Litorilinea aerophila: one gene and its partner. The protein of the gene in region 1 interacts with the protein of each later gene in a pairwise test. Links are inferred from orthologs where the notes say so. Each region holds a gene or a part of one and is shown on either strand. Other genes may lie near its edges.

Region 1 (15,007 bases):
GTGGCAGGGACGCCTGGCTCGAGGGCATAGTGCTGGATCAGGCCGAACTGATTGAGCGGCCAGACGCGCAGCCAGGCCTGGCCCACAATCAAGTCCTCCGAAAGCTGGCCGAAGCGTCGGCTGTCCGAGGAGTTGGGGCGGTTATCCCCCATGACGAAGAGATGGTCCGGTTCGATCACCACCGGCCCATAGACGGTGCCGGGGCTGAGGCGGTTCTGGGCGTAGGGTTCGTTCAACACCTTGCCGTTGATGTAGATGGTCTGATCCCGGATCTCCAGGGTGTCGCCGGGCAGGGCAATGACCCGTTTGATGTAGTCTTCGCTGGGGTTGTTGGGGTTGTGGAAGACGATGACGTCGCCCCGTTTCGGTGTGCCCAGCTTGTAGGCCAGCTTGTTGACCAGGATGAACTGCCCCTCGTAGAAGTTGGGCTCCATGGAGTGGCTCTCGATGCGGTAGTTCTGCACCACCTGGCGGATCAGAAGGAAGATCACCAGGGAGAGGACCACCGTTTCGACCACTTCCCGCAACAGCAGCCAGGCGGTCGGCGGCTGGGTCGCCGCGTCCGATGAATCGTCAGCCAGGCCTGGCTGGGCATCTACGTCTGTCTGGGTCAGGGAATACTCCGGGGGAACCGGCATGGATTCGCCCGCGCGATCCGATGTGTGTGTCATGGTAATTTTGCCAGCGTCTCTTTCTTAAACAAACTGCCCGGCGTATTATAGCACCCGCCCTGGCTGACTACAACTTGCCCGGGGGATCTTACCCGGTGAATGGGGATGCATCGCCAAACGGCCGGATGAAGGTCCGCCGTCATGCCCGTGTCCCCAGTAATATCCCAATTATCCCAATTGGGATATTAGGGGATTGGGGGTAACCACTCACCCTCGTTCCCACAGCTCCTTCCCCCGCTGGGGAAAGGAGGCCAGGGGGACGGCCAGAACAGCGATGATAAAGAATATCCCAAATATCCCAATTGGGATATTTGGGATATTATGGTCAACTCCTTTGCCTGGCCGGCCCCAGGCAGGGGGACTTCACTTCAGGATGTAGCGGGTGCCTCGTTTGTCGCCGATCTTCAAGAGCACGCCCTTGCTCACCAGGTCCGCCAGATCCAGGCGCAGGGTCTCCGCGCCCACGTGGGGGCAGAGCTCCCGGTAGTCCCGGTTGGTGATGGAGCCGTGGCGCTGCAGGTATTCGATGGCCTTGATCTGCCGCTCGTTCATGGTCTGCTCCCACTCCCGCACCACCCGGGCCGGATCTCGGGCGTTGTAGAGGATGACCGTGAAGCGATGGCTCTTGGCCTCGAACTTGGGCGGCATGTGGCCGGCGTTGACCATGTCTTCGATCATGCGGTCGATGCCCAGGCCCAGCTCTTCGATGTAGCCCCACTGGTATAGGCCGTTGACCAGCCGGGGGTTGCGGCTGTAGTGCTCGTCGACGATGTTGTCCAGGGTAATGTGGGCGGGCAGGCCGCCGGGGCTGGTGATCTCCAACCGGTCGCTGTACATGCGGATTTCAATGCTGCGGCCGGTGAGGCGATAGTCCCGGTGGGCGACGGCGTTGACCAGGGCCTCCCGCACCGCGGACTGGGGATATTCGGTCTCCTCCTGGCGTTGGAGGCCTCGCACCACGGCCCGCTTGTCCATCTCCTCCCAGATGACCCGCCAGGCCCGCTCGATGATGAGGGGCAGGGGGCCGATGAACTCCTCCCGCCGGCCGTAGCCAAAGTTCCCTTCGGGCCCCCGGGGCTGGACGTCGGCAAACTTGACGAAGATGGCCCGGCTATGGGGCAGGAAGAGCTGGGGCTCCTTGCCGAAGAGCAACAGGCCGCTGACCGTGGGCGTCCTGTCCTCGGTGAGGGCGCCGATCTGCTGGAGGAGCTTGTCCTTGGGCAGCACCGTGTGGCGGGGGTTGCGCTTCTGGCGTCGCTCCAGATAGTCCTCGATCACGTCCTCGTCCAGGTCATCCCGGGAAGCGCCGGGCACCGGCTGGAGTTCGAAGTCGCCTGAAGGACGGCCCGCCAGCAGCTGTTCCAGCTCCGCCCCCTGGACGGGCACGTTCTCCGTGCCCCGGCGCACCAGGATACGACCATCCCACAGGCTGTGGATGCCCTCCCCGCGAACCACCTGAAGGCGGACCACCGTGCCGCCGGCCACCTGCTGTTGGCTCCACTCGGTGCGCACCGGCGGCCGGCACAGACGCAGGGCTGCCTCCAGGGCATCTGCCGCATCCTCTTCCACAAAAATGTCGCCCAACTCGCCCTCCGCAGACATGCCCAACACCAGCACGCCGCCATCCGTGTTGGCCATGGCCGTCAAGGTCTCGGCAATGACCTCCGGATCTGCATGGGGCAAGAAGGCCAACTGGGGTCCAGGCTTCTGTTTGAGCAGGGAGGGTGCCAAGGCCTCACTCCTTGAAAAAACCAAACGTGCAAAGACGCGGGCGTCTACGCATCCTCTACGGGAGGGGCAGGCGTGGCCGCTGGGGCGGCAGCCAGATCGCCATCGTGGGCTGCTTCCGCTCCCTCCGCCTCGGCCAGGTACTCCTCGTCCTCATCCGAAGGCGACTCGTCCGCCACGTTCCGGTTGAGATCCTCGTAGGTCAACACCGCCAGGGCAGCCACCGTGTCCTCTTCCTGCAGGTTGACCACCCGCACGCCCCGGGCGGTGCGGCCCATGCGGCTGATGCCGGCCACCGCGGTGCGCAGGATGATGCCCTGGCTGGTGATGACCGTGATCTGGTCCTTCTCGTGGACCACCCGGGCGGCCACGATGGGGCCAGTCTCGGCCAGGCGTCGGTGGTCCGTGGTCCAGTAGCCCTGGGTGTAGCGTCCCTTGACGCTGTACTCGCTCAGGGGAACCCGTTTACCCCATCCCCGTTCGTGGAGCACCAGCAGTTCATAGCCGGGCCGGGCCACATCCAGGCTCACCACCTCGTCATCGTCCATCAGCCGGATGGCCATGACGCCGGCCGCGGTGCGGCCCATGGTCCGGACGCTCTCCTCGTGGAAGCGCAGGGCCTTGCCCCGCCGGGTGACCACGATGAACTCTTCGTTGCCGTTGGTCAGCCGCGCCCAGTCCAGGGAATCCCCGGGCTCCAGGCTCATGGCGATCAGGCCGCTGGGGCGTACATTGCTGAAGACGTTGAGGTCCATGCGTTTGATACGACCCCGGCGGGTGATCAGGGTCACATATTCAGCCTGCTCAAAGTCCGGCACCACCAGCATGGTGGTGACCCGCTCCTCCGGCTGCAGGTTCAGGACGTTGGCGATGTGGGCGCCCCGGGAAGTGCGGTTGCCCTCGGGCAGCTCGTAGACCCGGCTGCTGTAGACCCGGCCTTTGTCGGTGAAGAAGAGGATGTGGTCCAGGGTGCGGGCGAAGAAGAGGTTGATGACCTCATCCTCCTGGCGGGTGGCCATGCCCCGGACGCCTCGCCCACCCCGGCCCTGGGCCCGGAAGACATTGGCCGGCATGCGCTTGATGTAGGCGCCCGCGCTGTAGCTGATCAGGACATTGTCCTGGGTAATCAGGTCTTCGTCGCTGAAATCGCCGCTGGCAGTGGCCGAGATGAGCGTTCGCCGTTCGTCGCCGAACTTCTCCCGCAGCTCCATGATGTCGTCCCGCACCAGCGCCCGAATCTTGGGCGGGTTGGCCAGCAGATCCTCCAGGTAGGCGATGCGGGCCATGATCTCCTGGTATTCTTCTTCGATCTTCTGGCGCTCCAGGGCGGCCAGCCGGCGGAGCTGCATATCCAGGATAGCCTGGGCCTGGACTTCCGTCAGGCCGAAGCGTTCCATGAGGGCCGTGCGCGCGGCCTCGGCGCTGTCGCTGCTGCGGATGGTCTGGATCACTTCGTCCAGGAACTGGAGGGCGATGCGCAGCCCTTCCAGGATGTGGGCCCGCTCCCGGGCTTTGCCCAGCTGGTACTGGGTGCGCCGGGTGAGGACGTCCACCCGATGTTCGATGTAGACCAGCAGGGCCTTGCGCAGGCTCAGGGTCACCGGCTCGCCCCGCACCAGGGCCAGGTTGTTGACGCCGAAGGTGGTCTGGAGCTGGGTGTGCTTGAAGAGGCGGTTGCGCACCTTCTTGGGGGCCACGCCCCGCTTCAGCTCGATGACGATGCGCATGCCCGTGCGGTCGCTCTCATCCCGCAGGTCGCTGATCTGGTCCAGCACGCCGTTGCGGACCAGTTCGGCGATGCGCTCGATGAGGACCGATTTGTTGACCTGGTAGGGGATCTCGGTGACGATGATGCGGAAGCGCCCGCTACTGGTCTCCTCGATCTGGGTCTTGGCCCGCAGCAGGATGCGCCCCCGGCCGGTGCCGTAGGCCTGTTTGATGCCTTCGGTACCCAGAATGATCCCCCCGGTGGGGAAGTCCGGCCCTTTGACGAACTGCATCAGCTCATCCAGGCCGATCTCATCCCGGCGCTCCCAGTGGTCGATGAGGTAGGCCACTGCGTCGGCGATCTCCCGCAGGTTGTGGGGCGGGATGTTGGTGGCCATGCCCACCGCGATGCCGCTGGTCCCGTTGACCAGCAGGTTGGGCAACATGGCGGGCAACACCTGGGGCTCCTGGAGGCTGTCGTCGAAGTTCGACATCCAGTCCACCGTATCCAGGTCGATGTCCCGCAGCATGGTTTCGGCGATGGGCGCCAGGCGGGCCTCGGTGTAGCGCATGGCCGCGGGGCTGTCGCCATCCACGCTGCCGAAGTTGCCCTGGCCGTCCACCAGGGGATAGCGCAGGCTGAAGTCTTGGGCCATGCGGGCCATGGCGTCGTAGACGGCGCCGTCGCCGTGGGGGTGATACTTACCCAGGACTTCACCGACGATACGGGCGCTCTTCTTGTAAGCGGCATTGGGCTGGAGGCCCATATCGTGCATGGCGTAGAGGATGCGCCGATGGACGGGCTTGAGGCCGTCTCGAGCGTCGGGCAGGGCCCGGGCCACGATCACGCTCATGGCGTAGTCCAGGTAACTGGCCCGCATCTCCTCTTCGATGGAGATGTGGCGCACATGGCCGATGCCCGCGCCGTTGCTGCTGATCTCACCGTTGACGGCGCCGTTCGAAGAGGCCTCGTCACCGTTCTGCGAATCGAGGTATTCCGCCATACCGTTCACTCCGAAAAGTTGTCCAATGAAATCAAAGCCCATCTCCCCGATGGGTGCGTCCCCCTGGGTTCAGGGGGGAAGATCGGGTTGGCCCGGGCCCTACCAGGGGTAGATGAGCTGAGATCAGAGTCTGTCCATTGACTTTATTATACCCGATCTGGGCCCATTTCCCTAAGATGAAGGGGGCCTCGCGAGGGTGCTACCCCTTCACCCGCCTGGGATCAGGCGAGACCGTGCGGCCGGAGACCGCCCCTACGAGAGGCGCCCCTTCGTAGGCGCAGCTCGCAGCTGCGCACCCGTCGATATCCCTTCACCCGCCTGGGATCAGGCAAAACCGTGTGGCCGGAGACCGCACCTACGACAAGGGCCGTCACCCGCGCGGTTGGGTACAACGGGGATGTAGGGCGGGTCTCTGGCCCGCCGTGGGTGGCCGTCTCCGACACCATCGTATGGCCGGAGACCGCACCTACGACAAGGGCCGTCACCCGCGCGGTTGGGAACAACGGGGATGTAGGGCGGGTCTCTGGCCCGCCGTGGGTGGTCGGTTCTGCGGGGAACCGGCTACCGGGAGACGGTGGCCGTTGGCTTTGACACAGGCCGCGCGGACGTGCTAGCATCGGGCCATGGTTCGCAACTGGGGAGCCGCCCGGGTGAAGGTGGCGGCCGAGAGAGACGAAGGCGTGGAAGTGGAACGGGCGCACTGGGCCAGCCGTATCCTGCTGGCCATAGCCCTGCTCCTGTACCTGGCCACCCTGGACAACGGCTTCCAGCCCTACGAGCTACGGGGCGGTGATCTGATCACCCACCAATACGCCCAGGTCCAGGCCCGACCCAGCAACGCCCCGGGCTACCCCCTCTACACCATGGGCGGCTGGCTCTGGTTCCACGGCCTGCGCCAGGTATTCCGCTGGCTGGGCGTGACCCATCCCAACCCCATTCCCATCCTGAGCAGCTACAGCACCCTGTGGGCCCTGCTGGCCCTCTGGCTCCTCTATCGCACGGGCTGCCACCTCACCCGCAGCCCGGATCGGCCCGGCGGCAACTGGCCCCTGGCCTGGCTGGTGGCCGGCTTCTACGGGGTCACCTACTTCTTCTGGTACTACGCCACCACCACGGAACAGTACACCAGCGCCATTGCCCAGACCCTGGCCATCGTCTACGTCTACCTGCGCTGGCGAGAGGCGCCGGAGCCCGACAACCGCTTCCTCTACCTGCTGGCCCTGCTGTCTGGCCTCTCCCTGGCCCACATGCTCACCGTGGCCTTCATCGTGCCCCCCCTGGTAGCGGTGATGCTGTGGCAGGCGCCAGGCCTGCTACGGCGGATTCGGCCGCTGGCGGGGACGGTCCTGGCCGCGCTGCTGCCACTCCTCAGCTACGCATATGTCTACCTGAGGGGAGCCGCGCACCCCGAGTGGTGGGGTGAGGGACCGTGGCGCACCCCAGGCGAGTGGTTCTGGGCCTTTGTCAGCACGGCCCAGGGGCGAGAAGAGCTGAGCTGGGGCTTCGAGCCGGGCCGGGCCTTCTTCGGCAACGGTTTCCCGGAATTGATCTGGCAGGAGCTGAGCATCCCCATCCTGATCCTGGGCCTGGTGGGAATCGCCCTGCTGGGTCGGCGGCTGGCCTGGCTCCTCTATGGCACCCTGGCCATCTACCTGGGCTTCTGCTGGGCCTACCGCTACGGCAACTGGTTCCAGGTCATCCTGCCCACCTATCCCCTCATCCTGCTGGGCGTGCTCGCCCTGGCGGATCGCTGGCAGCGCCGGCCATGGCCCCCAGCGCCCGGCTGGCTGCGTACCTGGCTACCCGCCCTCCTGCTTCTGGCGGCCATCGCCTGGCGCACAACTGCCTCCCTGCCCGGGGCCAATAGCCACAACCGTCCCCAGGACACAGCCCTGGACCGGGCGGCCGTGCTCCTGGACCAGCCCCTGCCCATCGGCGCCGGACTCTTCGCCGCGGTGGACGACGCCCTGGCCCTGGACTACCTGACCCGGATCTGGCAGATCCGCCCGGATCTGGCCGTGGTGGGCAGTGATCAGGCCGCGACGCGCCTGGCCCACCACCAGCTTGTCCTGGCCACGTGGGACGCGGCCGCCACCCTGCGGGCCGAGCTGCCCCCCACCCTGCCGGTGACGGTCCAGAGCTTCGGGGCAGATTGGCTGGCGTTCCAGCACGGCCAGGCGGCCCATCCTCTGGCCGCTGCCCAGGGCCAGCCGGTGAATTGGACGGTGAGCGTGGGAGACAACTTGGGGGACAACCTGAGGGACGGGGAGGGAGTGGTGGTGTTGGAGCGCATCGCGGTGACCCCCGCGCCCCAGGGTGCGCCGGTGCGTCGACAGGCCCCGCCGGGCCTGGACGTGACCCTCTATTGGCGTCTGCCTGCGACCGGCTGGCCCCAGGGGCTCGCCATCAGCCTCCGGCTCACCCGGGGCGGCGCCCTGATTCCAGCTCCGGAAGATCCGGCCGGCGGGTTCATCCAGCAGGATCGCCCCGGGCCGGCCCATGGCCATCTGACGCTGTCGGGCTGGCCGCCTGACGAGCCGGTGGCGGATGGCTACCGGCTGCCCCTCCCCGCCATGGGCCAGGTGGACGGCCTGCAACTGGTGCTCTACCGGGTTGTGGATGGTGGGTTTGAAACCGTGGCCGTGTTGGATCTGCCCCTGCCGGACCTCTCGGGGCAATGACGCCACGGATTTGCAGGGAAGTCCGGGAAATAAAAGACGCCGCCGGATCGTCCGGCGGCGTCTTTTCTGGCAGTCGAAACTCAGGCCTCTTCTGCCTCGGCAGCTGCGGCCTTGGCCTGAGCCTGGGCAGCTGCAGCCTTTTCCGCCGCAGCTTTTTCCGCCGCAGCTTTCTCGGCGGCCGCCTTCTCCGCAGCCCGCTTTTCGGCATCGGCCCAGGTTTCCCCTTCCCGGACCACGGCCACCTGGAATTCGGCGGACACCTCGGGCACCAGCCGGATCTCCAGCGTGTACAGGCCCAGCTCCCGGATGGGCTGGTCCAGCTGGATCTTCCGCCGGTCCACCTCGAAGCCGGTGGCTTCCGCCAGCTTCTCGGCAATGTCGGCGCTGGTGACCGAGCCGTAAAGCCGGTCGTTTTCGCCGGCCCGGGCCTCAAAGAGCAGGCGCTGCTGCCGGATCACCTCGGCCTGGGCTTCGGCGTTGGCCCGCTCCCGGGCCCGGCGCCGGATGCCGGCCTGCCGGCTCTCTTCTGCCTGCTTGAGCGCGCCCTTGGTGGCCAGGATGGCCAGGCCCCGCGGCATCAAGTAGTTGCGCGCATAGCCGCCGGCCACGCTGTGGACTTCTCCTGCCAGCCCCAGGTCCGGTACGTCCTGGGTTAAAATTACCTTCATACGAGCCATTTGAACACCCTGCTTTCGTCCTATCGAATGAATTTCCCGCTGGATATCAGCGTTTTATCATCGCGTTCCAGTCAATAGCCTTGCTATTGTATTAGAGAGCGCTGGAATCACCAAATTTTTCCTGACCATCCATTAGCGCATCAGGCGGCTTCGTGCTATACTCGCGGCCATCCGGAGGCTGCCGCCCGACCGGTTGGCGCTTCAGCAAGAGGAATTTGAGGACATCGTGTCGTTGCATGACAGCCACTTCGTTCCCCGGACACAGCCGCCATCATCTGTGCAGCCCAAGAGCAGACCGTCGGCCCCAGCGGAGCGGTCAACCCGTAAGAAGGCCGACCTTCGTTCCCTGCTGGGGGTGGGGCTTCTCCTGGTGGGGCTCCTGGTGGGATGTTCGGCAGCCGACCTGGTGAACCGGGAGCCTGAACCTGTGCCGACCCGTGTCCCGGCGCCTACCTTTTCGCCGACGCCAGAGTTCATCCGTGCACCCATCGTGGTGACGCCGCCCAGGACGGGTACACCGGGCGTGCTCATTGTCCCCCCTGGAGTGGATCCCAGCACCTTGATTCCCATCCCAACCACGCCGCCCCCCACGGCCACCCAACCGGAGATCGCCCCACCCGAGGGGACGCCGCTGGCCATGGAGCCGCCCGGCCCCCAGGCGCCCACCGCCACCGGCCCCGCCTCGCCCATCCTGCTGCCCACGGCCACCCCCACGCCGTTGCCCACGGATACCCCCACCCCGACCCCCACGCCCTACGTGGTGGTGGAAAGTGGCCTGGTCAACCTGCGCAGCGGCCCCGGCCCGGAATATCCCCTGGTGGCCCAGTTGGGGCCAGGCATCCCCGTGGCCATCGTGGGGCAGAACCCGGAAGGCACCTGGTACCAGATCTGCTGCGTGAACGGCGAATCCGTCTGGGTGGCGGAAAATCACGTGCGGGTGGTGAACGACACCCGACAGGTGGCCCTGGTATTGGCGGATCCACCGCCCACGGCGACCCCCACGCCCACCGCCACCGACACCCCTACCATCACGCCCACGCCCACGGCCACCCCTTATCCCTTTGCCGTGGCCGAGGGGCCTCTCTTCTTTCCCAGCAACAACCCATGGCTCACCATCTGGGTCAAGGTGTTCGTGCCCAACCCGGGCGGGGATATTCCCCTGCCCGGCTATCACCTGGATGTGAAATTCCGCAACCGGGACTTCAACTCCAGCTTTGAGAGCCGCCCCAACACCAAGGGAGAAGAGCCCAGCTTCGACCACTTTGAATACAGCGTCCCACCGGGCACGGCCAGCGGCAACCGGGTGCCGTTCAACTACAAATATGAATTCAAGCCGCCAGATCCCAGGTCGCTGGATCCAACCAGCACCGATTCCCCCCTCAAATTGATCGACGGCTACTGGCAGATCTACCTGACCGACGGCGCAGGCAACCAGCTCTCGGCGCCCATCGAGTTCAACACGCTGCTGGGGAACCCCAACCTGGAAGTGTACGTGGCCTGGGCGCGGATTCGCTGAACCCATCGCGGAAGACGATGAGAAGGCAAGCTCGTGAACGTTCGACCACAGACCGGCCCCGAGAGGCCATCCATACCGAACGCCCAGCAGGCAGGCGGCCCCATGGGCTGGATCTGCTCTGGCCCTGGCTACTCATGGGCCTCCTGCTGCTGGGCTGCTCCGCCGCGGACCTGGTGCAACGGAGCCGGGTCACGCCCACGCCGGAGCCCATAGCCGTGCTGGTACCCACCTTCACCCCGACCCCCGACCAGCGGCTGCCCGTGATCATCGTCACCCCGCCGGCAGATGGCAAACCCGGCCTGATCATCGTGCCGCCGGGCATGGACCCCAGCGCCGTGCTGCCGGTGTTGCCCAGCGCCACGCCCGCCCCACCGGATATCTCCACCCCCCCGGTGGAGCCCACACCCGGCCAGCCCCCCTCAGTGCCCGGTCCCATGCCGGCCACGGCCACCCCCAGCCCTTCCCCCACGGCGACCCCCAGCCCGACGCCCACGCCCTACGTCCTGGTGGAAAGTGGCCTGGTGGCGCTGCGCACAGGTCCCGGCGTGGAATATCCCCAGGTCACCCAGCTGGGGCCGGGGATTCCAGTGGCCATCATCGGCCGCAACATCGAGGGTACCTGGTACGAGATCTGCTGCATCAGCGGCCTGACCCTGTGGGTTGCCGCGTCCCATGTGGCCGTGCGCAACGACGTGAGCCAGGTGGCCATCGGCAGCGCCGGCCCGCCGCCCACCGCCACGCCCACCTTTACACCCACGGCGACAGACACGCCCACGGCGACCCCCACGCCCACGCCCTACCCGTTCGAGAAGAGCATCGGCCCCCAGTTCTTCCCCACCAGCAACGAGTTCCTGACCATCTGGGCCAAGATCTTCGCCGGGCCCAACGACCAGCGGGCCGATCCCCTGACCGGCTACCGACTGCGGGTCTTCTTTGAAGGCTTTGAGCGGCCCAACGCCAGCGGCATGGAATTCAGCGTGGACACCTTTCAGCGGGCCGGACCTCCGGGAGATGGGAAAAATACGGTACAATACAACTTCAAGTACGAGTACTACCCGCCGGATCCCCAGACGGCCGGGGCCAGCAGCGGCACCACCCGGCTGCAACTGTTGGGGACCGGCACCTGGACGGTCTACGTGACCGATGGATCGGGCGCACAGCTTTCCGAAGCGGTTACCTTTACCACGGCCCCCGACAATCCGAATCGTGAAATTTACATTGGCTGGACGCGAGTACGTTGATGAATCAGAATCGGTACAATCAGACCCGGTACAATCAGACCCGGTACAATCGAAAGCGGTACAATCGACAAGTGCCCTGTCAATCCCTTTCGCCTGACCCTGCCCCCTGGGGCCGGCGGCCTCTTGGCCAGCCGCGCCTCCTGGCCCTGCTGGCGGCGGGGCTCCTGGCCATGCTCCTGAGCGGCTGCGGGCTCTTCGGCCGGCCGTCCGAGGCCGCGGGCGAACCCTTCCTGATCCGCACACCCTATCCCACCTTCACCCCCACCACGGCCCTGCAGCCGGAGACGGCGGCATCGGCCGCCAGCCTGGCCAGCGATTCAGGCCAGGCCCAGGCGCCCACCCCACCGCCCCCCCAGGTCCGGGCCGTGGTCAACACGGCCCTGGTCAACGCCCGCACCGGCCCCGGCACCGACTTCGCCGTGGTGGACATGGTGGAGCAGGGGCAGGAGTTGGAGGTGGTAGGCAAGAACCCGGCCGGCACCTGGTGGCAGGTCTGCTGTGTGGACGGCCAGACGGCCTGGATCATCGGCGAGTACGTGGATCTCGCCGGGCCCACCGACGCGGTCCCGGTCACCAGCGGCCCCAACGCCGCAGCGCCCCTGGCCCAGGCAGCCCCCCAGCAACCCATCGCGGTGGTTAACACGCCCCTGGTCAACGTCCGCAGCGGCCCCGGCACCGAGTTCCAGGTGATCACCATGGTGGAGCGGGGCCAGGAATTCGACATCGTGGGCAAGAACCCGGCCGGCACCTGGTGGCAGATCTGCTGTGTGGATGGCCAGACGGCCTGGATCATCGGCGAATATGTGGATACCGATGGCCCGGTGGACGGGGTGCCTGTGACCAGTGGCCCCGGCGCCTCGGCGCCCCCGCCCGCCAGCGCCGAGGCCGTCCCCCCGCCGGTGACGCCCACCAGCAGCCAGTCCTTGCCCGCCGGCAGCTACACCTTCGACCTGGTAGCCCAGGAACAGTTCCCGGAATCGGAGATGGTGCGGGTCTACCTCTACGTCTACGCGGAAAATAACAGCGCCCTGGCCGGCTACAGCCTCCAGGTCCTCAAGGATGGCGCGGCCCTGCCGGTGGAGGAGAAGTCCTTCGGCGGCCAGCCAGGTTTCACCTGGCCCTTCCAGGATGCCCGCCAGCGCTTCCAGAACATGAAGGTGGAATTCCCCGGCGTGGCCCCGGCCGGCACCTGGCAGGTGCAGCTGGTGGATGGCCAGGGCGTGGCCGTGGGGCCTGCAGCCACCTTTGTGCTGAGCGCCGACGACCCACGCCAGGAGCTCTACGTCCGCTATCAGCGCCGATGATATGAACCCTCGCCCGTCTGTCCCTGGAGCCAGCGGCCGGATGGGGCTGCTGCTGGCCGTGTTGCTGGCAGGGCTGGCCCTGCGCCTGCTCCGGCTGGAGTGGCAGCCCCTCTGGTGGGATGAAGGCTACAGCGCCTACTTCGCCACCGAGCCCCTGGGCCGGATGCTCTGGCTGACGGCCCGGGACATCCACCCGCCCCTGTACTATGGGCTGCTCCACGGCTGGATCCTGGCCCTGGCCCCCCACGGGAGCCCCCTGGGGGCAGCCGTGCTGCGCACCTTCTCGGTGCTGGCCGGCTTCCTGGCCCTACCGGCCATGATCTGGTTGGCCGCCACCTTCTTCCCGGGTCGCCGCCGGGTGCCCCTGTTGGCGGTTCTGCTCCTGGCCGTGAACCCCATGCACCTCTACTACAGCCAGGAGATCCGGATGTACGGCCTGGCCATGGTGCTGGGCATGGTGAGCACCGGCTGCCTCTGGCACGGCCTGCGAAGCGCCAGGCATGGCCGCCCGGACTGGCGCCCCCTGTTGGGCTATGTGGTGAGCAGCGCCCTGGCCCTCTACACCCTCTACTATATGGGACTGTTGGTGGCCGCCCAACTGGCCTGGGCCCTCTGGCACCTGCGGGAAGAGCCCCGGCGCTGGCGGCCCTGGCTGCTGGCCGGCCTGGCCGTGGGGCTCCTCTACCTGCCCTGGCTGTTGTATGCCGTGCCCAACCTCCTGGGCTACGTCCAGGACAAGGTCCAGGCTGACCAGGACCGCCCCCTGGACCTGTTCAGCTACACGGTGCGCCACCTGCGGGCTTTTCTGGCCGGCCATGTGGCCGCCCCGGATCGGCTGCGGAACCTCCTCATGACTGCCGGTGGCGTGGGCCTGATCCCCTTGATTGTGGCTACACGAAGTAGCAGCACGTCCACCCAGCGCCCCCCAGCGGAGGCCGACGCCCGCCAGGCCCTCTGGGCCTTCCTGCTGGTGCCCGCGGGCCTGGCCTTCCTGCTCAACCTGCGCCTCCCCTTCTTCCCCCAGGGCGGGGAACGCCTGCTCCTCTTTGCCCTCCCCTATTTCCTGCTCCTCCTGGCCCATGGGCTGGACCGGGGACTGGAGCGCTCCCGGCTGGCCACCGTGGCCCTGGCCTGCCTCCTGGTGGGCGCCGGAGCCGGTGTCTGGACTTTCCTGAGCGTGCCCCGTTACAGCGAAGAGGACTACCGCCCCATCGTGGCCCAGATCACCCAACAGGCCCGCCCCGAGGATACGGTCCTGGCCATCTTCCCCTGGCAGGTGGGCTACTGGCGGGTCTACGCACCTCGCCAGCCCGACGGTTCCCTTGTCCCGCCCCAGCCCGCGCCTTTGGGCCAGGAAGCCCTGCGCTGGGGACCGGCCATGGCCACGGCCATCGACCAGGCCCTGGAACGGGGGACGGTCTGGTTCCCGGCGCCCCTGGCCTTCGGCAGCACCCTGCCCGGCGAGATCGAGACGTACCTTCAGGAGAAGGCCATCAATGTGGTCAACCGTTGGTTCAGCGCCACCACCCGCCTGAGTGCCTGGGCCCAGGTGCCCACGCCGGAAGCCCAGGCCCACCCCGCGGCGTTGGGCCCCGTGACCCTGCTGGCGGCGGGGTTCGCACCGGGGGAGGTCGCCAGCGCCAACCAGCCGGTGGCCGTGACCTTCCAGTGGCGTCGCCCGGCGACGGGCACCTACCATGTGGCCCTGCGCCTGCAGGACAGCCAGGGGTACGTGTGGGCCGGGCGGGATTACGAGCCCCTGGGCCTTTTCGCCGCGCCAGACCCGGCAGATCGGGGAGACCAGCTGACGGAGCAGGTTGGCTTTTTGATCCCGGCCGGCCTGCCCCCCGGCCCCTACACCCTGGCGGTGGGTGTGGGGGATGGCGACGGGAGCCGCCTTTTCCCGGTGGACGATGCCACCGGAGCCCTGCAGGATCTGGTGCCCCTGGGCCAGATCCTGGTGGTGCTGCCCCCGTCGCCCCCGGCCCCTGTCCGCCTCCCCATCCAGTTCCCCCTGGAGACGCCGACTGTCCTCCAGGGAGTGACGGTGCTGGGTGGCGCCACCCTGCCGCCCGACCAGGCCGCTCTGGCCGGCGATGAGCTACCCGTGCGGATCTTCGTCGGTTTCGAGGAATCGGCTGCGGACAGCTTGCAAGTTCACCTGCACCTGCTGAATCGAGACGGCCATGCGGTGGCCAGCTGGGAGGGCTGGCCCCTGGTCCATCACCCGCCAGACAGTTGGCCGCCGGGCGCGCTGGCCCAGTTGCCCATCTCCTTTTTCCTGCCCGCGGATTTAGAGCCAGGCCGCTATCGCCTGGCCGTCGGTCTGGCAGACCAGGCCACCGACCAGGCCACGCCACCGGCCGTCCTGACCGCCGTTGGAGTGACGCGACGTCCGGCCCAGTTCGAGGCACCCTCGCCTCCCCACCGGCTGGACCCGCCCATCCAGTTCGGCACCCATGCCCGGCTGCTAGGCTA
Region 2 (15,214 bases), on another replicon or contig:
GGCGCCACGCCGCCATGGTAGAGCCCCTCTCCGTGGCCATGCACGCGGTAGAGATCACCCCCATCCCCCTGATGGGGACGGTGGCCATCGTGGGCGCAGGCACCATCGGCCTCCTCACCCTGCTGGCTGCCCGACTGAAGGGAGCCGGCACAGTGATCGTCACCGATAAGAGCCCCCACCGCCTGGAAATGGCCGAAGAGCTGGGCGCTGACCTGGCCATCCATGTGGATCAACAGGATCCCGTGGCGGCCGTGCGGGAGGCCACCGACGGCCTGGGCGCCGATGTGGCCTTCGAGGCCGTGGGCTACGCCCCCACCGTCCAGCAGGCCCTGGCCATCACCCGCACCGGCGGCCACGTGACCTGGATCGGCAACAGCGCCCAGATGATCGAGCTCAACATGCAGGAAGTCGTCACCCGGGAGCTCACCGTACGGGGCACCTACGGCTTCAACAAAGAGTTTCCCCGAGCCATCCAGGCCATCGCCAGTGGCCGGGTCAACGTGGAACCCCTGATCGAACGGGTCGCCCCCCTGGCAGAAGGCCCCCAGATCATCCACGATCTGGCCACCGGCCGCTCCGACCTCATCAAGGTGATCCTGGAGCCGTAACACCGGCCCCAACCGAAACATTTCACAGGAACCCAGATGATGAAAATCGCGGCCTTCCCCAAATGCTACCTGGACGACATTTCGATCCACCGTACCATGAGCGTCTTCGACTGGATCGAGATGGCCAAAGATCTGGACGCCGAAGGCCTGGAGATGTACGTGGGCTTCTTGACCAGCCTGGATGACGCCTACATCGACTCCATCGGCGAGGCCCTGGATAAAGCCGGCTTCGCCATGCCCATGATGTGCTGTTCGCCCGACTTCACCAACCCGGATCCAGACTATCGACGCCGGGAGGTGGAGAAGGAGGCCGAGATGATCCGGATCACCCGGCGCCTGGGCGGCCCGGGCGCCGTCTGCCGGGTCCTGAGTGGCCAGCGCTACCCGGAAGTCTCCGTGGAACAGGGGCTGGAATGGGTGGTATCCGCCATCCAGGAGCTGCTGCCGGTGGCCCGGGAGTACGAAATTGTCCTGGGGTTGGAAAACCACTACAAGGATGGCTACTGGCAGTATCCGGAGTTCGCCCAAAAACAGGATGTCTTCCTGCGCCTGCTGGAAGCCATCCCGGAACGCACCTACTTCGGCGTCCAGTATGACCCCTCCAACGCCATCGTGGCCGGCGATGATCCCATCGAGCTGTTGCGCCGGGTGGCGGACCGGGTGGTGAGCATGCACGCCAGCGACCGCTACCTGGCCGAAGGGACGACCCTGGAGGAGCTGCGCCAGAGCGATGGCACCCTGGGCTATTCCCCCAACCTGCGCCATGGGGTGACGGGCCAGGGGCTCAACGACTATGACGCCATCTTTTCCATCCTGGCCGGCGTGGGCTACCAGGGCTGGGTGAGCATCGAGGACGGCATGAACGGTATGGACGAGATGCGCGCCTCCATCGACTTCCTGAAACGGATGCGGCAAAAATATTTTGGCTCCACCTCGTAAATCTCCAGCAAGGTTTCAACCTGCCATCCTATACGGCGGCGATCCTTACAGATTTCATCAGGTAAAAACGGATAATTGTGGTAGAATAGCTTGCCCGTGCAGAAAATCCCGGCAGAAATTCGCCGATGGTCGCTACCAGAGGTCGCTGCTAGAGGTCGTGCCAAAGGTCGTGCCGCCGAATTTCTGCCGTGGTATTTACGCCAGACTATCCTGAGGAGAAAAGGTGGTGTCCATTGAGCCTGGACACGGAATGAAAGACACATGGTAAACGACTTTATGGATTTTGGCCTGGAAGATTGGGACGAAGACGACGAAGACCAGGTCCTATACGAATCGGAAGAGTTCAGCAAACGCTACAACTTCGAAGTGGAAAAGGCTGAACCCCTTTCCACCGACGATCTCCCCGTCCTTCCCTTGCGGGGGGTCGTGGTCTACCCCATGATGTGGCTCCCCTTGCCCATCGGCCAGCGTCGCAGCATCCGCCTGGTAGAAGACAACCTGCCCGAAAACCGGATGATCGCCCTGGTCACCAGCAAGGACGAGAACATCGAGCGGCCTTCCCCAGAGCAGATCCACACCATCGGTACCGCCGCCCAGGTCCATCGGGTCCTGCGCACACCGGACGGCACCATCCGCCTGCTGGTCCAGGGCATGGAGCGGATTCGGGTGGTGGAATATGTCCAGGAGCAGCCCTACCTGCGGGCCCGGGTTGAGGTGTTGCCTGAAATCATCGAGGACGACATCAAGATGGAGGCGCTCATGCGCGCCGTCCAGGATCTCTTCCGTCGCCTCATCGATCTGGAACCCCAGATGCCCGACGAATTGGCCGTCATGGCCATGAACGTCGAAAATGCCCGCCAGCTCGCCTATCTGGTGGCCAGCAGCCTGCGGCTCGATGTGGAGGAAGCCCAAAAACTCCTGGAAATGGACAGCGTCTACGAGAAGCTGCTCCGCCTCACCCAACTCCTGAACAAGGAGATCGAGGTGCTGGAGCTGGGCCGCAAAATCCAGTCCGAGGCCCAGGGCGAGATGGAACGCATGCAGCGAGACTTCTTCCTCCGGGAGCAGCTCAAGGCCATTCAGAAGGAGCTGGGCGAGGATGACGAACAGTCGGCCGACATCCGGGAGCTGGAAGAACGCATCGCAGCCGCCCAAATGCCCGAAGAGGCGGAGAAAGAGGCCCGCCGAGAGCTGGACCGCATGCGGCGCATGCCCATCCAGGCAGCCGAATACAGCGTCATCAAAACCTATCTGGACCTGATGGTCAGCCTGCCCTGGCAGAAGACCACGCCGGACAACCTGGACATCGAACATGCCCGCAAGGTGCTGGACGAGGATCACTACGGCCTGGATGAGATCAAGGAACGCATCCTGGAGTTTCTGGCCGTGCGCAAGCTGCGGGCCGAACGCAAAAGCGACGAGGGTGAGGAAGATCTCCACGACCGCATTCGCCGGGAACGGGAGGGGGTGGTCCTCTGCTTCGTGGGGCCGCCGGGCGTGGGCAAGACCAGCCTGGGCATCAGCATCGCCCGGGCCATGAATCGCAAGTTCGTGCGCCTGGCCCTGGGCGGCATCCGGGACGAGGCGGAGATCCGGGGCTTCCGGCGCACCTACATCGGCTCCATGCCGGGCCGCATCATCCAGAGCCTGCGGCGGGTGGAAAGCAAGAACCCGGTCTTCATGCTGGATGAGGTGGACAAACTGGGGCGGGACTTCCGGGGCGATCCCAGCAGCGCCCTGCTGGAGGTGCTGGACCCCGAACAGAATCGGGAATTTCGGGACCACTACCTGGATGTCCCCTTCGACCTGAGCCAGGTGATGTTCATCACCACGGCCAACGTGCTGGACACCATCCCGGGCCCGCTGCAGGACCGCATGGAGATCATCCAGCTCAGCAGCTACACCGAGGACGAGAAGGTCAAGATCGCCCAGGGCTATCTCCTCCCCCGCCAGATCCGGGAGAACGGCCTGCGGCCCGAAGAGGTCACCATGACCGAAGCCGCCCTCCGGGAGATCATCCAGGGCTACACCCGGGAAGCCGGCGTCCGCAACATGGAACGGGAGATCGGCAAGGTCTGCCGCAAGATCGCGGCCAAGATCGCGGCCGGCACCGCGCCGGAAACCACCGTGGTGGACGCGCCGGATATTTACCACTACCTGGGCAAGCGGCGCTACCACGGCGAAGAGATTGCCGAGCGGGTGGAGATCCCCGGGGTGGCCGTGGGGTTGGCCTGGACCATGACCGGCGGCGACATCATGTTCTTCGAGGCCACCCGGGTCCCCGGAGAGAAGGGCTTCACCCTCACCGGACAGCTGGGCGAGGTCATGAAAGAGAGCGCGCAGGCCGCCCTGAGCTACGTGCGCAGCCGGGCCAGGGATCTGGGCATCGATCCCGACTTCTTCAAGACGTCGGACATCCACCTGCACATTCCCGCCGGCGCCATCCCCAAGGACGGTCCCAGCGCCGGTATCACCATGGCCACGGCCCTGGCCAGCCTGCTCACCGGCCGCCGGGTCCGGCCAGATACCGGCATGACCGGTGAAATCACCCTGCGGGGGAAGGTGTTGCCGGTGGGTGGCATCAAAGAGAAGGTCCTGGCCGCGGCCCGCTTCGGCCTGACCACCGTCATCCTGCCCAGACACAACGAAGCAGACCTGGACGACGTCCCCGAGACGGTCCGGGAACGGATTCATTTCGTGTTGGTGGACACGGTGGATGAGGTGCTCCAGGCCGCCCTGGAAGAGGTCCCGGCAGAAGCGGTGGAGCCGCCTGCCCTGGCCGCCGAATCGTCGGCACCCGGCCGGGCCGGGTAGGTTCCGCCGCTCCGGCCTTTGTTGCATTATTGGATGCTTCCAGGGTATAATGATTGTGTCAAGTTGTTGACAAACGTTGCTATCGGACAGGTTTCGACGGAATCCGGCATTGAACGCCAACGTGGATTCCAGATAAGCCATAGGTAAAAGGAGTGATGAGATTAATCTGTGAGCAGGAGACGAAAATCGAATAGCAATCGCCAGACGCCTTCCACCGCCGCACCGGCTTCCAGTGCCCCGAAGACCCAGCGCAGGTGGTACAAAGCGGATCTACACCTGCACACGCCGGCCTCCCGGGACTACGAAGAGCCCAACGTCAGCTATCTGGATTGGATGCGCGCGGTGGCCGCGCGGGGGATTGAGATCGCAGCCATCACCGATCACAACACGGTGGCCGGCATTGCCGCCATCCGACGTGAGGTGGAATGGCTGACCCGCCTGGAGGCCACCAATCGGCTGACGGATGAAGAGCGGGAGCGGCTGCGGGAATGGCGGGAACTGGCGGACAAGGTCCTGGTGCTTCCCGGTTTTGAGTTTACGGCCACCTTCGGGTTTCACATTTTGGGGATTTTCCCGCCGGAGACATCGGTGCGCCAGTTGGAACACATCCTGTTGACCTTGAACGTGCCGGCCGATAAGTTGGACGAAGGCAGTACCGAGACCGGCGCAAGCACGGATGTGTTGACGGCGTACAAGGTGATCCGAGAGGCCGGCGGGCTGGTCATTGCCGCCCATGCCAACAGCACCCACGGCGTGGCTATGCGCAATTTTCCCTTTGGGGGCCAGACCAAGATTGCCTATACCCAGGACGCCAACCTGGATGCCCTGGAGGTCACGGACCTGGACAAACGATACCGGTCGACGGCCCGCTTCTTCAACGGGAGCAAGAACGAGTACCCCCGACGGATGCACTGCATCCAGGGCAGCGACGCTCACCGGATCACGGCCGACCCGAAAAATCCCAAGCGGCTCGGCATCGGTGATCGGATGACCGAGTTTCTGTTGGATTCGCCCACCTTCGAGAGCCTGCAGGCCGTTCTGCGCAGCAAACAGTTCGACCGCACCCGGCCTGTCCGCCCCAAGGACAACCCGTTTGATCCCATCGTTGCAGCCCGGGAAGAAGGCCCCAGCCTGGTCCAGAGTTTCCATGAATCGGCCAGCCAGCGAGGTGGCCGACTCACCGCCATCCTCAGCGACATCTGCGCCTTCGCCAACACCATGGGCGGCACCATCTACATCGGCGCCAGCCCCCGGAAAGGCAAACCCAGTGGCCTGGCCAAACCCGCGGAAGTCCAGCAACAGATCCAGGAGGCCCTGGAGGCCCGGCTGACGCCCCCCCTGGAAGTCAAGTTCGAGGTGGTGCAGAGCCAGGGCGCCAAGGTCCTGCGTATCCAGGTGCCGAAAGGTCCCGACAGGCCTTATTGCCTGGACGACTTCAAGTTCTACGTCCGGGACGAGTCGGAAACCAGCCTGGCCGTGCGGGATGAGATCGTGGCCCTGATCCGGGAGGCCGTCAGCCCATCCTCGGCCGATCAACGGGAACGGAGCAGCAAGGGGCGAGACCAGCGACGAGAGCGGAGCGGCCAGGAGCAGCGAAACCAGGCGGCCGCTTCTCAGAACGGTTCCAGCAACACCGCCACCGGCAGCAATGGCTCCGATCCGGCCAGTGTGGATGAGACCTCCAGCGAGGACGCTTTCTATCTGCCCCAAATCGGCGTGGAAATTGTGGAAACTGTGGAACGCAACGGCAAGAAGTACCACAGCATCCACGACCTGCGCAACGGCCACATCATCAAGAATGTGACCCGCAAAGGGGCCCGCAAGCTCTGGAACTATGCCATCCAGTGTCATGAAGATCGGCCGGTGGACCCCCAGGCGGTGAAATGGCACGGGGACATTGGCCTGATCAAGTGTGAAAAGCGGGCGGGCAAGCTGCGCTACGACCTGGCCCTGCGGGAGAACGGCCACCTGCGGGTCTTCTACGGCGTCACCGAAGACGGCATGGAAGGGCGCTGGTCGGTATTCATCCAGGACGAATAGAAGACGAATAGAAGACGCTACTGTAAAAGGTAGCACGCCACAGTGGACGGGGGCAACAGCCTTGGCGCCCGTCCACTGTGGCGCGCCCTGGGTCGGCCCAGCAGCCAACAGGGGCAGAGCACGTCTCCCTTGCCAGCCGGCTCCGGCACTACCAGCGGTAGATGAGCACCACCACGGCGATCATCCACAGCAGGGTGTTGATCAACAGGGGCCGATCCTTGAGCAAGAGTTCATCAGGCGCCCCACCCAGCTTGCGCACGTGGATCAGATAGAGGTAGCGCACGATAAAGTAGAAGACAAAGGGCACCGTCAACAACATGCGGCCATCCTGGGCCAGGGCGGTCTGGGCTTCAAAGCTGTAGAAGGTGTAGGCCACCAGGGTACTGGTGGTCACCATGCCGATGATCTGGTCCAGGAGGGGCAGGTTGTACTCCGCCAGGCTGCTGCGGTGATTGCCGGCATCGTCGGCCAACAGGGTGATTTCGTGGCGCCGCTTGCCAAAGCCCAGAAAGAGGGCCAGCAGGGTCACGCAGACATAGAGCCAGGGGCTGAAGTTGGTCACGGAGACCACCACCGCGCCGGCGACCACCCGCAACAAAAAGCCCAGGGCCAGCACCATCACGTCGATGATGACCAGGTGCTTCAGATAAAAACTGTAGGCCACATTTTGCAGCAGATAGCCGATGAGGACCAGCCCCACCCACCCATTGAGCCAGAAGCCCAGCAGCAGGCTCACGGCGGCCAGCAGGATGGCCGCGACGGTGGCCACCGTCGGTAGCAGCTCGCCGCTGGGCAAGGGCCGGTGCCGTTTCCGGGGATGCTGACGATCTTTTTCCACATCCACCAGATCATTCATCAGGTAGACGCTGCTGGATGCCAGACAGAAGGCGACGGCCACCAGGGTCGTCCGCAGGAAGAGGTCGGGCTGTAAAAGTTTGCCATCAAAGACCAGCCCGGCGTAGATGATGGCGTTTTTGGTCCACTGTTGCGGTCGCATGGCCTTCAACAGGCCACGCAGGTTTGCCCGGATGGACGATGCAGTCAATGCGATGGAAGACATGGGATATAGTCCGAACCACCTATTGCGAACCTGCGTCAATGCGCAGGGTGCCTCAAATCGATCTCTTCAATTACCCGGCGCTCCCAGCCTCCAGCCTGGACGGGAAGCGGCACCCCCACCCCGGGCGTGCCAGCCGACATCTTACTGCAAGCCCTGCTGGCCGTCAAAATCTTGGCTGAAGACAGGACACCGGCCCGCTGCCGGCCAGCCCCTCTGGTTCACCCCATGACCAACACCCCACCCGCCAATTCCACCGCCCCCCAGCCATCACCCCGACGCGGCAACGGCAAGCGCCGGCTGGACCTGCTGCTGGTGGAGCGGGGCCTGGCAGAAAGCCGAGAGCGGGCCCGCCGCCTGATCATGGCCGGTCAGGTACTGGTGGACGAAGTGGTGGTGGACAAACCCGGCAAAAATGTCCCGGCGGATGCTACCCTGCGTGTCCGCGGCTCCTTGCCCTACGTCAGCCGTGGCGGTCTCAAGCTCAAAGCGGCTCTGGACGAATTCGGTCTCTCCGTGGCCGGGCTGACCGCGGTGGATGTGGGCGCCAGCACCGGTGGATTCACCGACTGCCTGCTCCAGGAAGGAGCCGCCCAGGTCTTCGCCGTGGATGTGGGGTACGGCCAGCTGGCCTGGAAATTGCGTCAGGATGCCCGAGTGGTGGTGCTGGAACGGACCAACATCCGCCATCTGGAGGAGCTGCCCGGAGGCGTGCAGGCCGACCTGGCAGTCATCGATGCCAGCTTCATCAGCCTGGCCCTGGTGCTGCCGGCCACGTTGCGTCTGCTCAAGCCGGATGGCCAGTTGATTGCCCTGATCAAGCCCCAGTTCGAAGCGGGAAAGGCGGACGTAGGCAAGGGAGGGGTGGTGCGGAAGGAAGCGGTTCACCGGCGGGTGCTGGAGGAGATGTTCCAGCTGGCCCAACAACTGGAGCTATCGGTGGCCGGCCTCACCGTCTCACCCGTCCGGGGTCCGGCCGGAAACGTGGAATTCCTCATGTGGCTGCGACGAACGACAACGGACTCCCTGGATCCGGCGACGGCCATTCCCCAGGTCCTGCAGCGAGCCCGCTCCATCACCTGATAGAGCCCGGCAGGTTCGATGGCATGGGCGGATGAAGGCGTCGGCTACCGCCATCGCCGGTGGGCCAGGTCGATCTGCTGGCGCAGTTCCTTGCGGGCTTCGGCCAAATTTTCCTTGACTTGAAAATAGGCAGCCTCGGTAAATTGGAGCTCGTTCTGCACCAGCAGTTCCTCGAGCAGTTCCACCACCCGCAGCACCTTGCCCTCCAACAGCTCAATGGTGGTGCCATACAGCCGTTCCGGCAGAAACTGGAAGAAGATCAGGCCGAAGAGATAGGTATAGAGGATGGCAGAGCTGGTCAACCGGTCGAAACGGGTGGGCAGGAGCAGGAGCGCCAGAAAGCCAATGCCAAAGCCCAGGACCGTCAATTGCCAACGGGCGATGGGGCGGGCCGGTGAGAGGGTGGCCAGGCGAGGTGCCAGCCGGTCATAGCGCTTAAGCTGCGCCAGCCAGGCGTTGAACTGGTGACAGTGCTTCAAGTTCACCCGGCCCTGATCGTGGCGGGCCAGCTCCTGGGCATACTCCCGGCAGAAGATGGCCAGGTCGTAGAACGCCTTGCGCGTCAAAGGCACCAGCTCTGGCTCCCGGCTGGAAGAACCGCCCATGTTGAGACGCGGTAACGAGGAGAAGAGTCGCAAAGCTCTTTGCCCAAATTGGGTGCGCCCCCCACCAGCCGTTAAAGCAACCAGTCCAGCCCCAGGGCGACAGCCAGGCAGAAGCCGGTCAGCACAGTGGCGTGGATGGCCGTTCCATAGAGCTGGAAACATTCCTCAGGGGCCAGGCGTTCCCGCCGGATAAACGCAAAGGTGCGCAAGGCCACCGGCAAAGGTGCCAGCCCCAACAGCGCCCAGAGGGGAAGCTCCGTCAGGCTCACGCCCAGGAGGATAGCGACGTAGGCCAACAGGCTCAACAGGGCGCTCAGGTCCAGGGCACGCGCCAGCCCCAGGGTCACGTTGAGCGTCCGCTTGCGGATCAACCAGTCTCGTCGCTGGTGGGCAAAGTTGTAATTCAGATAAATCACAACGACCAACAGGCCAAGGGGAAGGCTGAGCCAGATGGGCAGCCAGGTGAGGGCGCGAGACTGGATGTAGTAGCTGGCCACGGTGGGCAACAGTCCCATCCCCAGGAAGAGCCCCACCTCGCCCAAGCCCCACGCCCGCAACGGCGACCCCATGGGGAGTAGCAGTTGGATGGCCAGGCTCAGCAGTACCATGCTGTAGAAAAACAGGATCGGCCACCCGACGAACAGGTAGAGGGAGAGGCAACAGAGGGTAGCCCCGGCCAGGAGGAGGATCCCCAGGTTTCGGACCACGACAGGTCGAATCACCCCCCGGCGCAAGAGGGTATACCCCGTGACGAAAGGCTGCGCCAGCCCAGATGTATCGGTCTGGAGGCTGTGTTGATAGTCGAAATACTCCACCAGGGCGTGAAAGCCCCAGGCCACCGTCAGCGAGCCCAGGACGGTGAAAAAGAGGGCAACCGGATCCAGACGGCTGAACTGCCACCAGGCCAGGAGGGCCCCCAGGAGAGCCGGCAACGCAGCCACCACGGTGAGCTCCGCCCGTATCAAAACAGCCAGAGCGCCCCATGCTGTCTGCGGCAAGGCATACAGCCGGTATCCCCAATAGGTGGGCGTCGTCAGGGGATGATGTTGGCTCTCTGGCAAAGAGCGGGAATCCACATTGCCCTGGGTGACCTGCACTGTGCCTCCCCTGTGCATTACACGTCAACTGCGACAACTGCGACAGAACCAGTACGAAGGGACGAGTTTATCCTGGGCTCCATCATAACACTACCAGAGAGGCTGCGTCAATCTTTTCGGAGAAGGTGAGAAGGAGAGAAAGACGAAGGTGCCGCGATGAACGCGCCTGCGGGAAAGGGTCCCGGGACCGCCTGGCTCCGCCTATGGAGCCACCACTCGCCACAGTTCGTAGACCGGCGTACCGTCCCGCTGGCGAAAGTCCGCCAACAGAACGGGCTGCAACCCCCGGGCCGCCGCTTCGGCCATCCACGCCTCCCGACGCCCCTGGAAGACAGTTTGCCCCGGTGCGTGGAGCAGATAGACGTTGTCCCGATTCTGCAGAAACGCCTCCAGACGTTGGACGAAGCCGGCGTCGGGCCCGTCCAGGCGTTCGTACCCGAAGATCTCGATGGGCCGCACCGTTCCCTGACTCAAAAAGCGCACCGTGGCATCCATCCCCCAGTCCAGCGCGATGGGCGCGCCCAGGCCGTTGTACTGCAGATAATAGGCCAGATGATAGCTGGCATCGGAATGGTCTGCCAGGCCACCGCTGCGGGCCAGGGCCTGATGATATTGCAGGGTGACAGCCACGTCCACCAGAAGCCACAGGGCCGCCAGGGCGACGACTATCCCCCTGGCCAGCGTTTGCCGCCGCGGCCATGCCACAGAAAAGGTCCACCCATGCAACGCACAGGCCACCGTCGCCACCACCAGCGGCTGCAACAGAGCATAGTGGGTCACAAACAGGTCGCTGATGGTGACCAGGCTCATGGCAAAGGCGGCCGTCAGCAGGATCAAGGGCCCCACCACCAGGCGTCTCCCAGGCCTCAAGAGGGCACCCACCACGGCCACAGCAGCCAGCCACGGGGCTACCCTATTTCCGTAAACGCCGCCCAGATACCAGAGCTGGTCCCCCCGCAGAATCTGCTGGAGCTGCCCCCAACGCACCATCAAATTCTGCCCAATGGCCCGGTTGTCCACCCCATAGTAGCTCTGAACAAGCCGCCCGGCCACCCCTTCCCAGGTACCGCCGGTCTGCAGGTTGAAGAGAAAGAGGGGCACCAGGGGCAGGAGAAAGGCCAGGACGGCGCCAACAGCCAGGGGTAGGGACAGGGGCGGCGCCGGGATCTCGGTCCGCTGCTGGCGCCACAGCCACGCCAGGCCCACCCAGAGGAGGAAGGGCCCCACCACCCAGATGGCCAGCAGCTTGGCGTAGAGGGCACACCCACCAGCCAGCGCGGCCAGCAGCAGGGAGCGGGCGCGGCCACCCTGTAACCAGGTCAATCCCTGCCAGATGCACAGGAGAGTGAAGGGCTGGGTCAGGTTGGTCACGAAGATGCCCTGACGGCTCCAGAAGACAAAGGTGGGCGACGCCGCCAGGAGGGCAACGGCCAGGATGCCCGCCTGGCTCACTGGCCAGGCGCTTGTTCCGCTCCGGTTGTCTGGAGATGGAGCCGTGGCGTGGATGGCCACCCAGCTGGAGACGGCCCGTTCCAGAAGGAAGAGGGTCGCCAGCCCGGTGAGCACCGGCAGGGCCCGCAAATTGGGCACACCGATCCCGGTCAGGGCCAGAAAGGGCAGGGCCAGATACACGTTCAGGGCGCCGATGTAGTCCTGCACCATGAGGGGCAGGTGCAGGTTGCCCACCGCAACCACAGCACCTCGGAAGGCGGTCACGGGCGCGCCCGTCAGCAACTCCATGGCGTTGACGCCCGCCTCCCGGGCCTCGTCGTAGTGCAGGCCGGGCAGGCCCAGCTGAAAGGAGGCCAGGCCCAGGTACAACAACCCCAGGGCTGCCAGCCAGAGCCGCCCCTTTCCCTGTCCCATCTCCGCGATCACCCCAACCAGCTCATCTCCACCAGGCGCCGCCAGATCAGCGGACGATCAGGTAGATCTCGCTGACCATGCTCTGGTAGTTGTGGCCGCTGGCGTAGATGTGGAGCTTATTGACCCGGGCCGGCCGGGTCCCCTGGGCCGCCAGCAACTCGATCAGGTTGGGTGACTGGTAGGTGTACCACTTGAAGCCGGGAATGCGCTCCCCACCCCGGATGGGCCAGTTATCGTTGGAAGGGTCGTCATCCTCTTTGGGATCCCGGAAATAGAAGCCGTGCCCCCAGCGCTCCACCTTGCCGTAGATGTCGGTGTACTCCAGCTCCACCCGCAAGGGAAATTCGGTGCTGAGGTAGCCCGCGCCGGCCAGGCTCTGGAAGAGCAGCTTGACATCCAGCTGCAGGCTCATGTAGTCGTAGACGTTGACGTCTTTATTGACTTCCTGGGTCAGGCGAACCTCGGTATGGACGTTTTCCTCTCCCATGCGGATGAAGTGGGCGATCCGCCGCCCTTCCCGCTCCACAATGTTGATGCTGCCCGGCGTGGTGTTCTCCGCCTCCACCCGGCTCTGCCAGGTGTCGAACATGGGCTCAGAGAAGTCACCGTTGCGGATCAAGTTCTGCTCCGCCGACACCGGATTGTGGGAAAAATCATCCCGGGTCATCCAGACCCGTCGGCCGGCGTCCACCACGATCTCCTCGTTCTGGCCGTGAATGACCGTGGCCTGGCCCGAACGAACGATGATGTCGGTCTGGTTTTCATCCACCGAGACCTGGTAGCTCCCGGCACCGAAGGAGACCTGGCCGTGGGGAGTCTGTAGCTCCACATGCAGACCCCGGTCGCTGCCGGTGTTGGTGAAGATGCGGGCCTGCCCCTGTTGCAGGGCCAGCCGCACCTGGTACGGCTCTGGGCTGCGCTCGAAGAAAGGGCGCCGAATGCGCAACACATCCACCACCGTATTGGGGTAGATCTGCATGCTGCCCAGGACCTCATCGGAACCCTTCTGTGTAATCAAGCCCAGGGTCCCCTGGGTGGAATCGTCGGTGGCCACGATCCGGCTGCCTTCCTTGATATCATTCCGCACGCCGGTGATGGCGATGGGCTCTGAAGAGGTGGCCGAAGGGTAGACCAACAGGGTCCCGAGGATGGGCTCCAGGCGGGCGTCCTGGCTGACAGTGGCGTAGCGAACCACGTAGCGAATGGAAAGGGGGACCAGGATCACCAGCATGACAAAGATGGCGAAGCTGATCAGGAGCACCAGCCAGGCCAGTCGCTCGGGGTTCTCCCGCCAGCGGGGGACGGACTGGGTCTCCCAGGCGCCGTTAGGTGTGATGGACTCGGTGGCCAACCCGCGTGAAAATTGGGAATTCATGACTCGGCTCCGTCTTCTTCCCCATGGGTCTCACCCGGGTGGGACTCTGTGCCGTTTTCCCCTTCCTGGCGCTCCCGTTGGGCCTGGGCCATGGCCCGGCCGACCCGCTCCAGCCAGTATCGGGCATCCCGGTCCGCCGGATTCACCTCCAACGCCCGCTGGAAAAAGGCATAGGCCCGGGTCAGTTCGCCCCGTTCCTTGTAGATCAGGCCCAAATGATAGTGGACGTTGGGTGCCTCGGGATCGGCTTGCAGGGAGCGTTGATAGGCGGCAATGGCCCGCTCCTGCTGTCGAGGCCCGGCCGTCTCCAGGCGCCCCAGCTCCGCCGCGCCCAGGTTGGCCCACAACATGGCGTTGTCCGGGTGCACTTTCACAGCCGCGCGCAACAGGGCCACGGCCCGTTGCCACTTGCGCTGCATGATGTAGGCCCCACCCAGGTTGATGGCCACATCGGGGTGGTCGGGCGCCTGCTCGTAGAGGGGCATCAACTTCTCGATGGCCTCGCCTGGACGATTTTGACGCAAGAGCCGGGCACTTTCGTTGAGCGCCCGACGAAACTGCTCAGATTGTTCGAAGCCAGCCATGGGTCAATACCTCCGTCGTATCCGATCCTTCAATGCAACAGCCAGAGCACCACAGAAAGGGTCACCATGCTGACGGCTGTGCTCAGGAAGATGACCGCCGCCACCAGCTGGGGAGCGGCCTCGTATTCGGTGGCCAGCACAGCCGCCATGACGGCGGTGGGCATGGCGGCCTGGAGGATGAGCACGTTGCGCTCCACGCCGGTAATTCCCAGCCAGGCACAGAGCTGCCAGGCTACCACCGGGGCAGCCAGCAGCCGGACCGCTACACTGCGCAAGATGACAGCCTGCCCTTGCAAAAGGGGAACTGAACGAAGCTGGATCCCCAACAACACCAGCATGCCAGGAATGGCGGCATTGGCCAGGAGGTCCAGGGCTCGAAACAGGCTCAGGGGGATTTCGGTACCCGTCCAGTTGAGGAGCAGGCCCAGGGCAGCCGCGTAGAGCACGGGCACCCGCAGGCTCACCTTGAGGGCATCCCGCACCGGCGTCTGCCCGGCGGATGCCACCACCACGCCCACGGTGTTGCTCAGGAAGGAGCTGACCACGTAGTAGATGGAGCCCAGCGCCAGGCCAGCCTGCCCAAAGGCGAAGAAACAGATGGGAATGCCCATGTTGCCGTTGTTACTCACCGCGCTGGTCAGGGTCATGGCAGCCCGCTGTCGTCGCTCCTGGCCGGCGCTGAACAGCCAGCCCAGAAAGCCAGCCGAGAGGGTGACGGTGCCGGCCACCAGGGCCAGATGCTGCAGGACCACAAAATCGATGTCCATCTGATACAGGCTACGGAACACCAGGGAGGGCGTGGCCAGATAAAACAAGATCCGCCCCAGGGAACGGCTGTCGATGGACATCCAGGACGACAGGGCAAAGCCGGCCCCGGCCACCAGAAAAACCGGCAACACCGTACTCACAAAGATGGGCAGCAACGTGTCGATGATGAACATGGAGTCGGCGTTCAGGAAGGCGCGGTGGCACGGCGAGAACCGACGGCATCCCCGGAGGCCCGGCCATCTTCGTCCGCCGGATGGCCCACCTCCGCTTCGACTTCTTCGTCCGCCAGGGCCACGTTGTGGAACACCTCATACTCCTGCAGGGTGGGGGCAAAAAATTCCACCACATATTCGTTGGGGACCCCCATGGGCTGGGTAA

Evidence for each region.
Region 2: the proteins of rplI (region 1) and lon interact in binary tests that used the Escherichia coli proteins (3 or more experiments, as listed by UniProt). The link is inferred for Litorilinea aerophila from one-to-one orthologs.

What each region holds. Positions count from the first base shown.
Region 1 is NZ_VIGC02000031.1:17,776-32,782, forward strand. Bases 6,671-9,632 are described here. They hold rplI (50S ribosomal protein L9), read right to left. Parts: upstream 8,469-9,632; coding sequence 7,872-8,468; downstream 6,671-7,871. Other genes in these bases: FKZ61_RS19370 (protein O-mannosyl-transferase family), read left to right, coding at 6,671-7,791; FKZ61_RS24090 (SH3 domain-containing protein), read left to right, coding at 8,695-9,632. Also shown: lepB (signal peptidase I), read right to left, coding at 1-671; FKZ61_RS19360 (ATP-binding protein), read right to left, coding at 1,035-2,402; gyrA (DNA gyrase subunit A), read right to left, coding at 2,447-5,110; more of FKZ61_RS19370, read left to right, coding at 5,734-6,670; more of FKZ61_RS24090, read left to right, coding at 9,633-9,984; FKZ61_RS19385 (SH3 domain-containing protein), read left to right, coding at 10,002-11,225; FKZ61_RS19390 (SH3 domain-containing protein), read left to right, coding at 11,297-12,529; FKZ61_RS19395 (phospholipid carrier-dependent glycosyltransferase), read left to right, coding at 12,570-15,007.
Region 2 is NZ_VIGC02000007.1:189,519-204,732, reverse strand. Bases 1,416-4,584 are described here. They hold lon (endopeptidase La), read left to right. Parts: upstream 1,416-1,808; coding sequence 1,809-4,361; downstream 4,362-4,584. Other genes in these bases: FKZ61_RS07215 (sugar phosphate isomerase/epimerase family protein), read left to right, coding at 1,416-1,547. Outside these bases: FKZ61_RS07220 (zinc-dependent alcohol dehydrogenase), read left to right, coding at 1-608; more of FKZ61_RS07215, read left to right, coding at 645-1,415; FKZ61_RS24245 (AlbA family DNA-binding domain-containing protein), read left to right, coding at 5,121-6,401; FKZ61_RS07200 (decaprenyl-phosphate phosphoribosyltransferase), read right to left, coding at 6,550-7,461; FKZ61_RS07195 (TlyA family RNA methyltransferase), read left to right, coding at 7,687-8,541; FKZ61_RS07190 (hypothetical protein), read right to left, coding at 8,586-9,113; FKZ61_RS07185 (prenyltransferase), read right to left, coding at 9,218-10,243; FKZ61_RS07180 (glycosyltransferase family 39 protein), read right to left, coding at 10,445-12,109; FKZ61_RS07175 (hypothetical protein), read right to left, coding at 12,156-13,484; FKZ61_RS07170 (tetratricopeptide repeat protein), read right to left, coding at 13,481-14,068; FKZ61_RS07165 (AEC family transporter), read right to left, coding at 14,098-15,009; FKZ61_RS07160 (hypothetical protein), read right to left, coding at 15,021-15,214.